One region of the Candidatus Filomicrobium marinum genome, then DNA from elsewhere that is predicted to be linked to it. Evidence: riboswitches for the same ligand, from Rfam matches in the RefSeq annotation. Region 1 holds a riboswitch; each other region holds the start of a gene.
What was found. Region 1 has a riboswitch for cobalamin ahead of YBN1229_RS12600 (TonB-dependent receptor). Riboswitches for the same ligand answer to the same signal wherever they lie in the genome.

Region 2: another riboswitch for cobalamin. It lies ahead of YBN1229_RS08665 (TonB-dependent receptor plug domain-containing protein); the one in region 1 lies ahead of YBN1229_RS12600 (TonB-dependent receptor).
Region 3: another riboswitch for cobalamin. It lies ahead of YBN1229_RS09400 (TonB-dependent siderophore receptor); the one in region 1 lies ahead of YBN1229_RS12600 (TonB-dependent receptor).

Annotation. Positions count from the first base shown of each region.
Region 1 is NZ_LN829119.1:2,678,849-2,683,047, reverse strand. It holds gene YBN1229_RS12605 (PepSY domain-containing protein) at 1-77, opposite strand, end outside; gene YBN1229_RS12600 (TonB-dependent receptor) at 79-2,343, opposite strand; cobalamin riboswitch at 2,585-2,808, opposite strand; gene cobF (precorrin-6A synthase (deacetylating)) at 2,889-3,656, opposite strand; gene YBN1229_RS12590 (energy-coupling factor ABC transporter permease) at 3,717-4,199, opposite strand, start outside.
Region 2 is NZ_LN829119.1:1,838,985-1,843,183, reverse strand. It holds gene YBN1229_RS08670 (ABC transporter substrate-binding protein) at 1-387, opposite strand, end outside; gene YBN1229_RS08665 (TonB-dependent receptor plug domain-containing protein) at 404-2,314, opposite strand; cobalamin riboswitch at 2,585-2,809, opposite strand; gene YBN1229_RS08660 (methyl-accepting chemotaxis protein) at 2,987-4,199, opposite strand, start outside.
Region 3 is NZ_LN829119.1:1,993,448-1,997,646, forward strand. It holds gene YBN1229_RS09395 (ATP-dependent nuclease) at 1-229, opposite strand, end outside; cobalamin riboswitch at 1,332-1,524, shown strand; gene YBN1229_RS09400 (TonB-dependent siderophore receptor) at 1,636-3,966, shown strand; gene fhuF (siderophore-iron reductase FhuF) at 4,029-4,199, shown strand, end outside.

The DNA.
Region 1 (4,199 bases):
TTCACCGTCCGCCGCGCGACACCATTGGGCGCGCGCGACGGAGTGGTGAAGGCGCGGGGTCCTTCAAGCCGGATCATGTCAGTACTTGATCCGGTAGCTCAATTCAGCCGAGCGCGGGGGTGCAAGTTGCCACTCGGTTGTGCTCCCGCCCGTCGTATAGACCTCGTCGAAGACGTTGAAGACGCGCAGGGAAACTGCGCTCTTTTCGGTCACGTGATAGTCGAGACCCAGGTTAACGACCGTGAAGTCGGGGCGCTCCACGAGGTTGGCATCGTCACTGTAGATGGAGCCAACCCACTGTGCGCCGATGCGGGCTTCCCAATCGGGAAGAAATGCCCAAGTCAGCCAGCTATTGATGACCTGCTCCGGCACGTTCCTCGGGCGCTTGCCGGCGTAGTTGATTCCGCCTGAGCCGATGTACTCATCATAGCGCGCCTCGAGCAATGCGACGTTGCCCTCATATCGGAGCGTGTCGGTGAGCTGCAGGGCAAGCGAAGCTTCAACGCCACGCGAAGATTGCCGACCAACCTGCTGGACGATGTCCGGATTGTCAGGGTCGCGCGAGAGAAGGTTCTTCTTCTCGATGTCGTAGCCTGCCAGGGTCCATTCGCCTCGTCCGTTCCAGAACGATTGTTTTACGCCGATTTCAATCTGACGCCCCGTTGCAAGATCGTACTCAGCGTTTGATTTGCTGAGCGTGATCAGTCCTCCAATGGGATCGACGCCCGTCGCATACTGCCCGTAAAACGCAAGCCCCGGCAGCGGGCTGTAAACCGCGCCCGCCCGCCATGTGACGTTTGAAAACTCCTTCGTGAAGCGTTCTCCGGTTATGAGATCGTGCCGCTCCATCGTCGGCCGGTCGAGGCGGATGCCAGCCACGAGCGAAAGTTGGTTGGACAGCTTCAGCCGATCCTCGGCGAAGAGCGCATACTGCGAGGTCTCGGTATCGAACTTCGGACGTGTACCGTCCGTGTTTATGAACCAGCCCGGATGCGGGTTGAACGGATCGACATCGGATGCGCCGCTGTATGGAGAATTGTTCGTGTGGCGGAAATCGATGCGGTTGACGTCAAAGCCGACCACCATCTCGTTCTTGACGCCGCCCGGAAGAGCAGTGCGGACCGTGGCATCCAACCGATTTCCGATCTGCTCCTGATCATGAAAGATCTCGATATAGGAGGACCGATCTATACGGCCCGCGTTGTACGCATAGGACTCGACGTTGCGCCAGTGACGGTTGCTGGTCAGACGGTAGGCGGTGTTGCTCAGTTCAATCCAATCTGCCGGTTTCCACTCCGTCTTGAACTGGGTCCAGTTATCCCGGTAGTGAACGTCGCTGTCGCGGACGTTGTAACTCTTGAAGCGAATGCTGTCCGGCACCGTGCCGTTGATGAGCGGCGTGCCCCAGTAGCGCAGAGGGGACTGATCGCCGTAGTCTTGTGAAACGGTGAAGGACAAGTCGCTCGTCGGGCGCCACCGCAGAGCTCCAGACACCGCGATTGAGCTGAAGTCTCCCTCGTCATCGAGCCAGCCGTCAGACTTGATGCCGCTGGCATCGAAGCGATAGGCGAGACTGTCACTGATCGGGCCGCCAGAACCAATGCCGAAGCGTTTCGTGGCTTCGGTGCCGATCGCGATCTCGGCTTCATGCGTAAAATAGTCGGTCGGCTTTTTCGGCACGACGTTGACGACGCCGCCGATTGCGCCTTCTCCATAAAGAACAGAGGCCGGACCACGGAGCACTTCAATGCGTTCGGCCGACCACGTGTCGAAGGGAAACGAAACGGTGCCCGAGCCCACATAAAGACGCGTGCCATCGTAAAGCTGCATCACCGAACCATGGCCGACGAACCCACGAGCCGTGAGACTGCTGCCGCCGTTGCCGGGAGCTGCGGCAGATGTAAAGCCGGTGGCGTTCTGGGTGACTGCTTCTGTGACAGACTGCTGTCCACGCTCGCGAATGGATTGCGCGGGAATGATCTCCACGCTCGCTGGCGTCTCCAGCGGCGTCAGCCCAAGCCGACTGCCTGTTGCAGCGGGTGCATCGAGGTTCAAGCCAGGTTTCGTTTCTCCCTGCCCCGTGCTGGCGGATGCCGTTTCGGCGAGAGTTGTCGGGATCGGTTGCGACACCGCTGTTGCCCCGGCCTGAGGCTTTTTCTGCTTTGGGTTCGCCGAAGAGGTTTGCTGCGTCGTCACTTCGATGGTGGGGAGTTCCACCGCCTCATTGGCTGCTGGCGCAGTTTGCGACATGGCTTTGCCAGCGAAGCCGGGGGCGACGACGGCAAGTGCTAATAGGCTCAAACGCGAAGCGTGTAGTGAAGGTATTCCAAGGACATTCGACATGATGATCCCGTCACAGACTATGGACGGGAGAAACGGCGGACACTTCCTAGCCCACGCAGAGCAGCCACGCTGGCCGCGGCAACAGGTTGCAACGACACAGGCGCGCGCGTGTTGAACTGCGCGGTTCTTTTAAGTCTGTCAGTGAGTTTTCAAGACCCTAGGCATGCCTGACGCTGCTCCCAATCGGTTGCACATCAGTCGCCACTCGGGTGGTCCGTTCATCCGCGCGGCCCGCACGGTGAAAGGGCGACTCGCAACGGCAGGTCTCCTGGCTCGCGGCTCGAACATCTCTCTCCGACCTTCCCGGGCTTCAACGCGAAGCGCCAGTGGCATGTTTGGAGGAGACTTGCCGCTTACAGTTGCGGGCGCAGCCACGGCGTTGATACGCTAAGGTACCTCACCGTGTTCCCTCTTCGTCATCTACATGCTCGCGCACGTAGCGAAACCGTTACGCCTCTTAAAACGCGTTAGATTGAAACGGATGTCAACGCTAAATCTGCGGTACACAGAGGCTATGAACAGAGGGGGACAGGAATGCAACGCTCCTACGCGCTTTCCCCATCACCTTCAGGCTCACGGCTCAGCAGATAGATGTCCATGATCCAGCCATGATGCGCCCGTGCGGCAGCACGCGTCTCAACGATTTCATCCATCATCTCGCGTAAGGCGCCGCTCAAGAGAATTTCTTCCCGCATGCCAACGTATGCGCCCCACCAGATCATCACCCCATCTGACGGGATATGCTGAAAGCTGCACTCCCCATCCAGCATGACCAGCAAACGATCCGCGCCATCCGGCCAGCCCTCTTCGCGCAAGCGCCGTCCCGTTGTGATCAGGACGGGCGTGCCAATGGTGTTGAGTGGAATTTTATGTGCGGCTGTCAGACCCTGCATCGAGGTGATGCCTGGAATAACGGATATCTCCGGCGCAGGTTTGAGGCGCGCGGCTATGCGCATCGTACTATCGTAAAGTGAAGGATCACCCCAGACGAGCAACGCGACACGCGCCTGATCCGGCAGGCCATCCATTGCTTCTGCCCATACCGATGCAATCGCATCATGCCAGTCGTCCACGCCTTGGCGATAATTGGGATTATCGGCGTCACGTTTCGGGAGTTCGAATTCCACGATCTGGGTTGCGGGGTTGCTGATGACCTCTTCGCATATCGTGCGTCTCAACTCCGCCAAGTCGGCTTTGTTCTTTCCCTTTCGTGGGATCAAAATCAGATCGGCGCTATTGAGCGCGCGCACAGCCTGCAACGTCAGATGTTCCGGATTTCCGGTTCCAATCCCAACGAGAAGCAATTCGGTCATAGTTTGCCTTTGGGGCCGCACGTAACGATGCCCGTGCGGCCCATATAAAGGTTTTCAATCTCAGGCCGCATGATGAAGGCGCGGCGTGACAAGGCCGGAATCCCTGAAGCCATGCAATGTCTTGGCGATGGCAAGAACGGCCAGGTCCGCCAACGGCTCAACCACGATGACCAGAAGATAAGCACCGCCAAACATCGCGATCGCGTTGAGATTGTCGGCAGCAAATCCATGTCCGTAGAGCGCCCAGAAGCCAACCCAAAGCACAACACCGCTCTGGTAGGCCGTTGAGAGCGCGAGTGTCTGACGGTATGTGAGATCAACATAGGGAGTCTTTGCTGGAATGATGCGTTCGGCCAATGCTGCTACGGCAAAGAGAGGAACCAGAAGCGTGGTCACGTTCATCCCGTACTGTGGCAAATCGAACGGTGCGAAAAGCAGTCCCTGGATCAACAGGCCAAGTGCCAATCCAATGGCAGCGGGCGCGGCTCCGAATATCAGAAAGAGCGTCGAGCCGAGAATGAAATGAACCTCGGAAACCCCAAC
Region 2 (4,199 bases), 840 kb from region 1:
TTCGAAGGGAAACTCGACAACTGGGAAACCCAGCCGCTCCAGCATCGCCACTGTGGTTCGTGTCGTCATGGCACCAACGAGTATGAGATCGGGCCGCATCAAGAAGACTTCTTCAGCCAGGCCATGGTTAGGCTTGTAGGCGCGCGCCTGCTTGGCCATCATCGACATGCTGGGATCGGAGGCCAAATTCGATACTGAGTAGAGCTGTCCCGGCGCCGCGATCATCATCGCGAGCTGGTCTGTACAGAGGTTCATGGAAATGACCCGACGAGGTGCCGTCGGGTCACGGTTATCGCTCTCAGCGGACGCTATTCCCGGGAGCGGGAAGGAAAGAGCTAGCAGCACACCGAGCGCCGCGTACCATGCGCTTAGCTGACGCAAGCGCATGGTTGCCCCCAAGCGTTCAGTCCGGCCAAAGGTCCATGCGCAAGCCGCCATAAATCGCCAGATCGGATGTGCCGTAGCCATAGGCGGTCTGATAGTCCTCGTCGAGCAGGTTTTCGCCGCGGATGTACGCTTCCATGCCAGGCCGGAATTCGTAAGACACCTTTGCATTCAGCAGCAGGTAATCATCGAGTGGCACGATGCCCAATCCGAAGATCTCATCCACGTTCTCCGTCACGTATTTCGCTGTGACATTGAGCTTAAGCTTATCCAGCGGCTGCGCATCGATGCCGAATGCAAAATTGTGACGTGGCACACGCGGTAGCGGAAGTCCATTCTCCCGCTCCGTCTCCGTAAACGTATAGGCCGCACTGATGGCCACGCGATCTGTCAGGAAGGCGCTCGCCGCAATCTCCACGCCGTTGCGATAAGTAACGCCCGGCACGTTCATATATCCGGTCGTATAGGCAATCAGGTTCTCGGTATCGAGTTCAAAATAGGTCACGCCCAGAGTGGCACGGCCATCGAAAAAGCCCTGCTCGATGCCCGCATCCCAGCTCACGCTTTCTTCCGGGTTTAGATCGGGATTAGCGCCAAATGGACCGTAGAGTTCATTCAGGCTGGGCGTGCGGAAGCCCGTTGAGTGGCTGGCACGAATTTTGGTGTCGGTCTCTGTGAAGAGATAAGCGGCCGTGAGCCGATGTGTATTGAAGTTGCCGAATTCGCTATGGTCATCAATGCGGCCGCCAAACGTGAGCGTCAAGTTGTCGATGGGTTCGACCATCAGCTGGGCGAAGGTGCCGAAGATGTTGGCCTCGTCGCGCTTTCCAGGAGCGTTAAAAGACTCCGCTCCGGTTTCCTCCCAGTCGGCGCCAGCAAGAAGCGAAAGAGACTCGTTAAAGCTGATGACGCCGTTGTACTCGGCCTTAACGCGGTCACCATTGTACCAAGTCACCGGGGCAAACACCGAGCTGCTCACATCATCGCGTTCGATCTTCATACCTTGCAGCGCGAAGGTATTTTTGAAGCGTCCTTCGAACAGCTCGATGTTGGTGCCGACCCGACCGGCGAACTGAGACGTCTTACCTTCCTCGATGGGGCTGTCGACCGGACCAGAGGCATCGTATTCGCCTTCTGCGTTAAAGGCGCGCGTTGCGAAGAAGACTGTGATGCCGTCAGCGACTTTCATTTCACCGCGGCCGGAAAATGTCAGATTATTGTAGCCGTCGTCCTCCGGCGCATTGTCCGCTGCGGAAAAGCCCTCGGTATCAATTCCCAAAAGGCTGAACGAGATATCTCCGCGATCTGTCGCATAGCCCGCGGTGGTCGCGCCGCGCCAAGTGTTGTAGGCGCCGTATTCAGCCGCAACCGATTGAGAATACCCCAGCTTCGTCGCGCGCCGCGTATCTATGGACACGACACCAGCTACGGCATCGCCACCGTAAAGCGTGCTTTGCGAACCTTTCAGGATTTCAATGCGTGCAAAATCGTCCACCAGAAGGTGCTCGAATCTTGCTGACGTCTGCGGTGCGGAGGGGTCGCTAATATCCATGCCGTCGATCAGAATTTTTACATAGTTCTGATTGGCGCCGCGCATCGTTATACCGGTGGTGGATCCCGCCGGACCATTGCGGGTGAAATTCACGCCGGGAACCGTCTCCAGGTAGTCCTGCAGAAACGGTCGCGACTGCTTTTCAAGATCCTCCTGCGTGATAAGAGAAACCGACGAACCAACAGCGGCTGCATCAGTCGGTGTACGGTTCGCGGAAAAAATGACGATTCCGGGCAGCATGATTTCGCCTTCTTGGGCGAGAGCCGCTTCACTGGCTAACGCTGGCAAAACGACTATCGCCGTAAGCGCCAACCAACTAGAACACTTGAGCGTATTGGCGCTTGTTGTTCCGCCTTTAAAACTCTTTCTCATCAACATCGTGACCACTCCGTTTCCCGCATTGGATCGGTGCGAAAAGCGGCAGAGCCAATCAATGAAATCGCGATCGAAAGTGGACTACGTCATCGGTATCCGGCTCTCGGCCGGCAACAAATATCTCGTCGTGCGTCGGTGCAATCAAAGCTCACGCCGCATTGTCGAGATTCACGCTAGTCGGACTTGCTCCGCAGAACCATTGCTCAACCCGTGCTTCTCTTCACATGGGTCGCCACAACGGACATCCGCTCCCAAGCGCGCCCCGCGCGAGGAATGGGCGACACGCCACTGGCAGGTCTCCTGGCTTGCAGCTCAGACGCATCAGGTCCTTCCTTCCCAGTTCTCCAAACACAGTGGAGAGCCCAGTGGATTGAGGATGACGCTCGCCGCTTACAGTTGCGGGGGCAGCCGCGGCTTATCGCAAATGTTTGCGAGACCGCGTTCCCTTTTCATTCAGTGGGCTTCAGCCCGCTGAACACCAATAGCGCAGGCAACAAATCAGTTGGCTGTAGGAGAGTCAATCTGCGCGAGGCCGCAACATGTGGAGTCTCGCTTCGAGACTGGCGGAAAGGGCACACGTCTGGCGTGTGGCTGGAATGTTCCCCAACGAAAAGAGGACCCGGGCCTATGGCCGGGTCCTCCCGATAGCTTCTGCCTTTTATCTCTTCGAGGGAGCTACGCTGCCGAACGGACCGTATCGAGGAAACTCGAGACTTCCGTCTTCAGATGCACCGCCTGGCGCGACAGTTCGGTCGACGAACTCAAGACCTGCGATGCAGCTGACGAAGAATCATTGGCAGCCTGATTGACACCGATAATGCTGGAGGAAACTTCTCGCGTTCCTTCCGCAGCCTGCATGACGTTGCGGGAGATTTCCGACGTCGCTGCAGCCTGCTCCTCGACCGCAGCAGCAATCGACGCCGCGATTTCGCTCAATTCGCCAATCGCATTTGTCGAGGCACTGATGGCCACCGTGGAGCCCTCCGTTGCCGTTTGGATGTTTTGGATCTGCGTGGAGATATCCGAAGTTGCCTTCGCAGTCTGTTCGGCGAGAGCCTTCACTTCCTGAGCGACGACGGCGAAGCCCTTGCCGGCCTCTCCCGCACGTGCTGCTTCGATCGTGGCGTTGAGTGCGAGCAGGTTCGTCTGCTGCGCAATTTCCTGGATCAATGTCACGACGGAACCGATTTCATGGGCCGCTTGCGACAATGTCGTAATGCGTTCCACCGTATTGTCGATCTCCTTGGCAGCGTGGCTTGCCTTGCGAGACGACGCGTCAGCCTGACGACCGATTTCCTGGACAGCGCCTGCCATCTCTTCCGTGACGCTAGCGACACTTCTGACGTTTACCGAGGCCTGCTCAGAGGCTGCGGCAACGGACGACGATTGAGCGCTTGTCTCTTCCGCAGCCGCCGCCATTGTACTTGCCGCCGATTGCAACTGAGAGGATGCACTGGCGACGAACTCGATGATGGAACCAACCTTGGTTTCAAACTCATCGGCAAGATGCATCATCGCCTTACGGTTCTCGACCTGCAGCTTCTCGCGCTCCGCAGCGGCTTCACGCTCATGTTCCTGAGAGCGGATGATGCCGTCCTTAAAGACCTTGAGCGAGGCAGCCATGCGGCCGATTTCGTCGCGATCCGTTATACCCTTCGGCTCAGCAGTCATATCGTGCTTCGCCAGACGTTCCGTCACACCAGCAAGGGATTTCAGACGCGTCGACACGCTCACGTAAACGAGTGCACCCAAGAGAACGGTACCCAGCAGAATGACGGATGCTGCGACGGCAACTGCAAGATTCAGTCGCTCTGCCGCGGCGGCAGCCCCTTTTGACGCCCCCCTCAGCATCACAGAGAGCGCCATTTCAGCTTCGTTCAATGCAGTC
Region 3 (4,199 bases), 690 kb from region 1:
AGAACTCCTTGGACTGCTGCCCGTCGCCGCAAAAGAAATCGCTGATGGTGATCCGCTCGTAGTACTGGCCGCGTGTGCCAAGGCAATAGCGGATAGCATCAATAAGCCCGGTTTTGCCGGCGTCGTTCTCCCCAACGATGAGGTTGAGACCCTGCTGAAACGGCACGCAAAGCGGTTGGCCATTGCCAACATTCCTAAAGTTCGTAACGTGTAGTTCCTTAAGGTACATTGTCAGGAGCCGGTCCTTTGGACCTGTTGAATTGTCATGGGGCTGACAATAGTCGATATTCGAACAAGGGAAAGAGTACTACCCACTCCGCATGGAATTCTGCGCGCGGAGCCCGTTATGCGCCGCTGCATCCATATCTGCCATATTTGGCAAAACGAACCCGACAAAAAGCCAAGCCCTTTGGTGGCTAGAAGGCGTGTCCGAAGTCTGGCACGAAGTGAAGGATAAGATCAGCTGAAACAGGACCCGCTCGGGGTACACCTGGAGCGAGGGAATGTGGTCTCAGCGGCGGGCTGGGACAGTAATGTGCGAAATCGCCCGAAACATAGTGGCGCAATGCTCTGTCCCACTGGCCTCTAAGCTTTTGAACTAGCTCAATTGTTATAGTTCTGCCGGGATCGCCAGCTCTTAGATCTGCCGCACACTTAATTGGCGATTTCCCGTCAGGCTCCCTGCTTGAGGGTCGCCTTATCGGTCGATCTCGTCGACGCTTTCAACCGCGTAGGCCAACACGAGAGGTAACGCAGTGACGAGGTGCGAGTGCAACTTAACCCCGGGGGGCATGTGCTTGGACAATTGCAACGCTCGAGATTCATTCCACGGGCAAGCGAGCGACCAACGTCAGTGTGATCAAATCGGTTGGCGGAGCAGCAATGTTCGGGGACTTGCTGTAATAAGCGGGCGCTCAAACGCCTCGACCGAAGGAGATTCCCCCAACACACATCATTGGGTGGGGAACTAGGCATCGGAAAAGCCTGTAATGGGGTAGAAGATTTCGGTTCCCCACCGACTGCTAAGTCATTGATGCGGCGCGGATCAGGTTCCCCGGCCCTGGGCACCATCCCAAACATGTAATGATTCCCCCCAATTGTCTTGGTGCATGGCGGGGCGGGTGTTCCCGCGTTAATCCGGTGGACGACGGAGCCGGTCGAGGTAGCGTCCGAGGGGCAGCATCAATCCAACACTCTCTTTCCGAGTAGATGTCATTACCGCCGAGGTGGGGCGATTACGCCCTGTGCCTTACGTGTGGCCCAAGAGGCACATGCGTCTACCATCCGTTGTTCCGAGTTCGTCCCAACGCTTGCTTAAACTCTATATTTAATTTCTGTTAACGCTCGACGGTTTCCTCAAAGGAATGAAATGGGAATCCGGACGGGAGAGATACCCCAAAGCCGGAGCTGCCCCCGCAACTGTGAGCGGTTAGCTTTCCATCAAATGCCACTGGGATTTCTCCTGGGAAGGCGATGGAGCGTAAGTCCGCGAGCCAGGAGACCTGCCGTCAGTCGTGGTCACGCGCGAAGCTCATTGGGCGGGGTGTTCCAAGGGTGGCACATTTTTTCGGCATAGCCGGAAGTGTGCGGTCTAATTCGCGCTGACGTGCCACCTACGAATGCACGCAGGTATCAATGTTTCCGGGATCAGTATCGCTCCTCAAGCGAGCGGATAATTGCGGCTGGATAACGCCGCTCACCGTCACCTTCATTTCTCTCATCGCCAGCCACAATACTGCCTCCGCCCAAGAGGCGGTTTCACAGTCGGCCACGCTACCTCCTGTAACGGTTATTGCGCCTGCCAGCCAAACTCAGCAGCCCTCTCCATCGGTCAATGCGACGAGTTCCGCGAGCACAGCAGCTCCCACGCAAAGCTTTGACCAGATCAACGATTCTGGTCTCTCAAACACTGCACCTCCGCAAAATCGCAACGACCCAGGGACCTCGGGATTCGTCGCGACGATGAGCGGTGTCGGAACAAAGACGCCAGGATCGGTTCTCGACACGCCGCGCTCCATTTCAACGGTGAGTAAAGCGGAGATTGAAGAACGCAACGCACAGAGCGTGTTAGAGGCACTGCAATACACGTCCGGTGTGAATAGCTATTATTTCTCGGGAAATTTTCTTACCCGAGAACAAGCTCTCGTCCGGGGTTTCCTCGTCTACCAATACCTCGATGGCCTGAAGCAGCATGATAGCAATTGGGCTATTGAACCTTATGGTTTGGAACGCGTGAACCTCCTTAAAGGACCCGCGTCGATGCTCTACGGACAGGGGAGCCCCGGAGGCTTGCTGGACCTGACGAGCAAGCGGCCAACCGATGAGGCTTTCACGGAGGTCGTCCTACAGGCTGGGACTCACAGCAAGTTTCAAACCGGGGTCGACTTCGGTGGTCCGATCGGAAACGGCCGTGTGCTCACCTATCGTATGACCGCTCTCGGAAGGCTGGCCGATGGTGAGGTCGACTACACGGAAAACGATCGCCTCTACGTCGCTCCGGCGCTTACCTTTAGGCCGAACGCGGACACGACCTTCACGCTGCTTTCAAGCTATCAGCACGATCCGAGTCTGACGGTGCAACAGGCGCTGCCACGCGAAGGCACAATCCTTCCTGGACCGAACGGCCAATATATCCCGCGGGAACTGTTCCTCGGTGAACCCGGATATCACGACACCAGCAAGACATCCTTCAAGATCGGATACGAGTTCAAACACCGCTTCGATAACGTTTGGTCGTTTGAGCAAAATGCAGCCTACCGGCACATCGACATCGCATTGTCCGAAGTTATGGGAATGGGCAGCCCGAGCGGCCCAACGTCAACACGTCGGCAGATGTTTGACGCTGATTACGTGATCAATACCTATCAGGTTGACAGCCGCCTGCATGGTAATTTCTCGACCGGTCCACTGGACCACAAATTGCTGGTTGGATTCGATTACGCGGCAATCCCGAACTATCAGGGGCAAGGCGTAAACCGGGCAAGTCTCTATTCGCTTGATCTATACAATCCGGTCTATGGTCAGCCTCTGCGATCCAATCCGATTACCTCGAAGCGTTATCAGGATCTCACGCAAGCGGGCCTGTATCTTCAAGACGCCATTTCCGTCGGTGGCCTGACAGTCACCGCAGGTATTCGCCATGACTGGGCTGAGCTCAATCAAGAAACCCTGGCGAGAGATCCCGTAACAGGCAACTTCGGGGCCCCGATCCACACTCCAAAAGAAGATAAGGCGTTTACGCATCAACTCGGTGCCATCTACCGCTTTGCGAACGGGTTTGCGCCATTTGTCAGCTATTCAGAATCGTTCTTTCCCCTCACGGGGTCCGATGCTGGGGGCAATCCGTTTGAACCGACAACGGGCGAACAAAGCGAGGTGGGGATCAAATTCATGCCACCCGGTGTGAACGCTCTCTTCACCGCGTCGGTGTTCGACATCACGCAACAGAACGTACGAACGCCGGACCTTGCGAATCCGGGGTTTGCGACGCAAACCGGCGAAGTCGCGGTGCGAGGGGCGGAACTCGAAGTCCGCGCATCCCTTGAGAGTGGTTGGAATTTTGCTGCCGCCTACACCTATCTGGACAGTGAAGTCACAAAGACAAACCAAAAAGGGGCAGGCGGTAAAAGCTTTACCTCCGTTCCAGCGCATCAGGCGTCACTATGGGGATCGTACACGTTCTTCGAAGGGGCATTCCGTGGCCTGACAATTGGAGGCGGTGTCCGATTTTTCGGAGAAGCGGCAGGCGATACTCTCAATACGTTCTATGTGCCCGCGTTTACGCTCTATGACGCTACGGTGCGTTACGATCTCGGAACGATTTCTCCAGAGTTCGAGAACTGGGAATTCGCTGTCAATGCCAAGAACCTGACAGACGAGCGCTACGTCACAAACTGCGATTCCACCTACTCTTGCTATTACGGGGTTGGCCGTACCGTCGACGCGTCACTTCGGATGCGTTTCTAGCTTCTTCGCGGGGCGAGCGTCCAAGGTTCGCCCTGCGAACGTATGTGAGGATGAGGCGGGCAATGACGGTATTGAATTCACTTGAAACGTTCGGCAAATCTCTGGACGCCATTTTCGTGGGCGATCTGGAACACCTACGTCCTCACCTTGTCGTCGGGCGTTCGGAGCAAGCGAGCCGTTCAGTACGGGACGCGCTGGACGATTGCTGGTTGGATGCGATCGTAGAAAGTTTC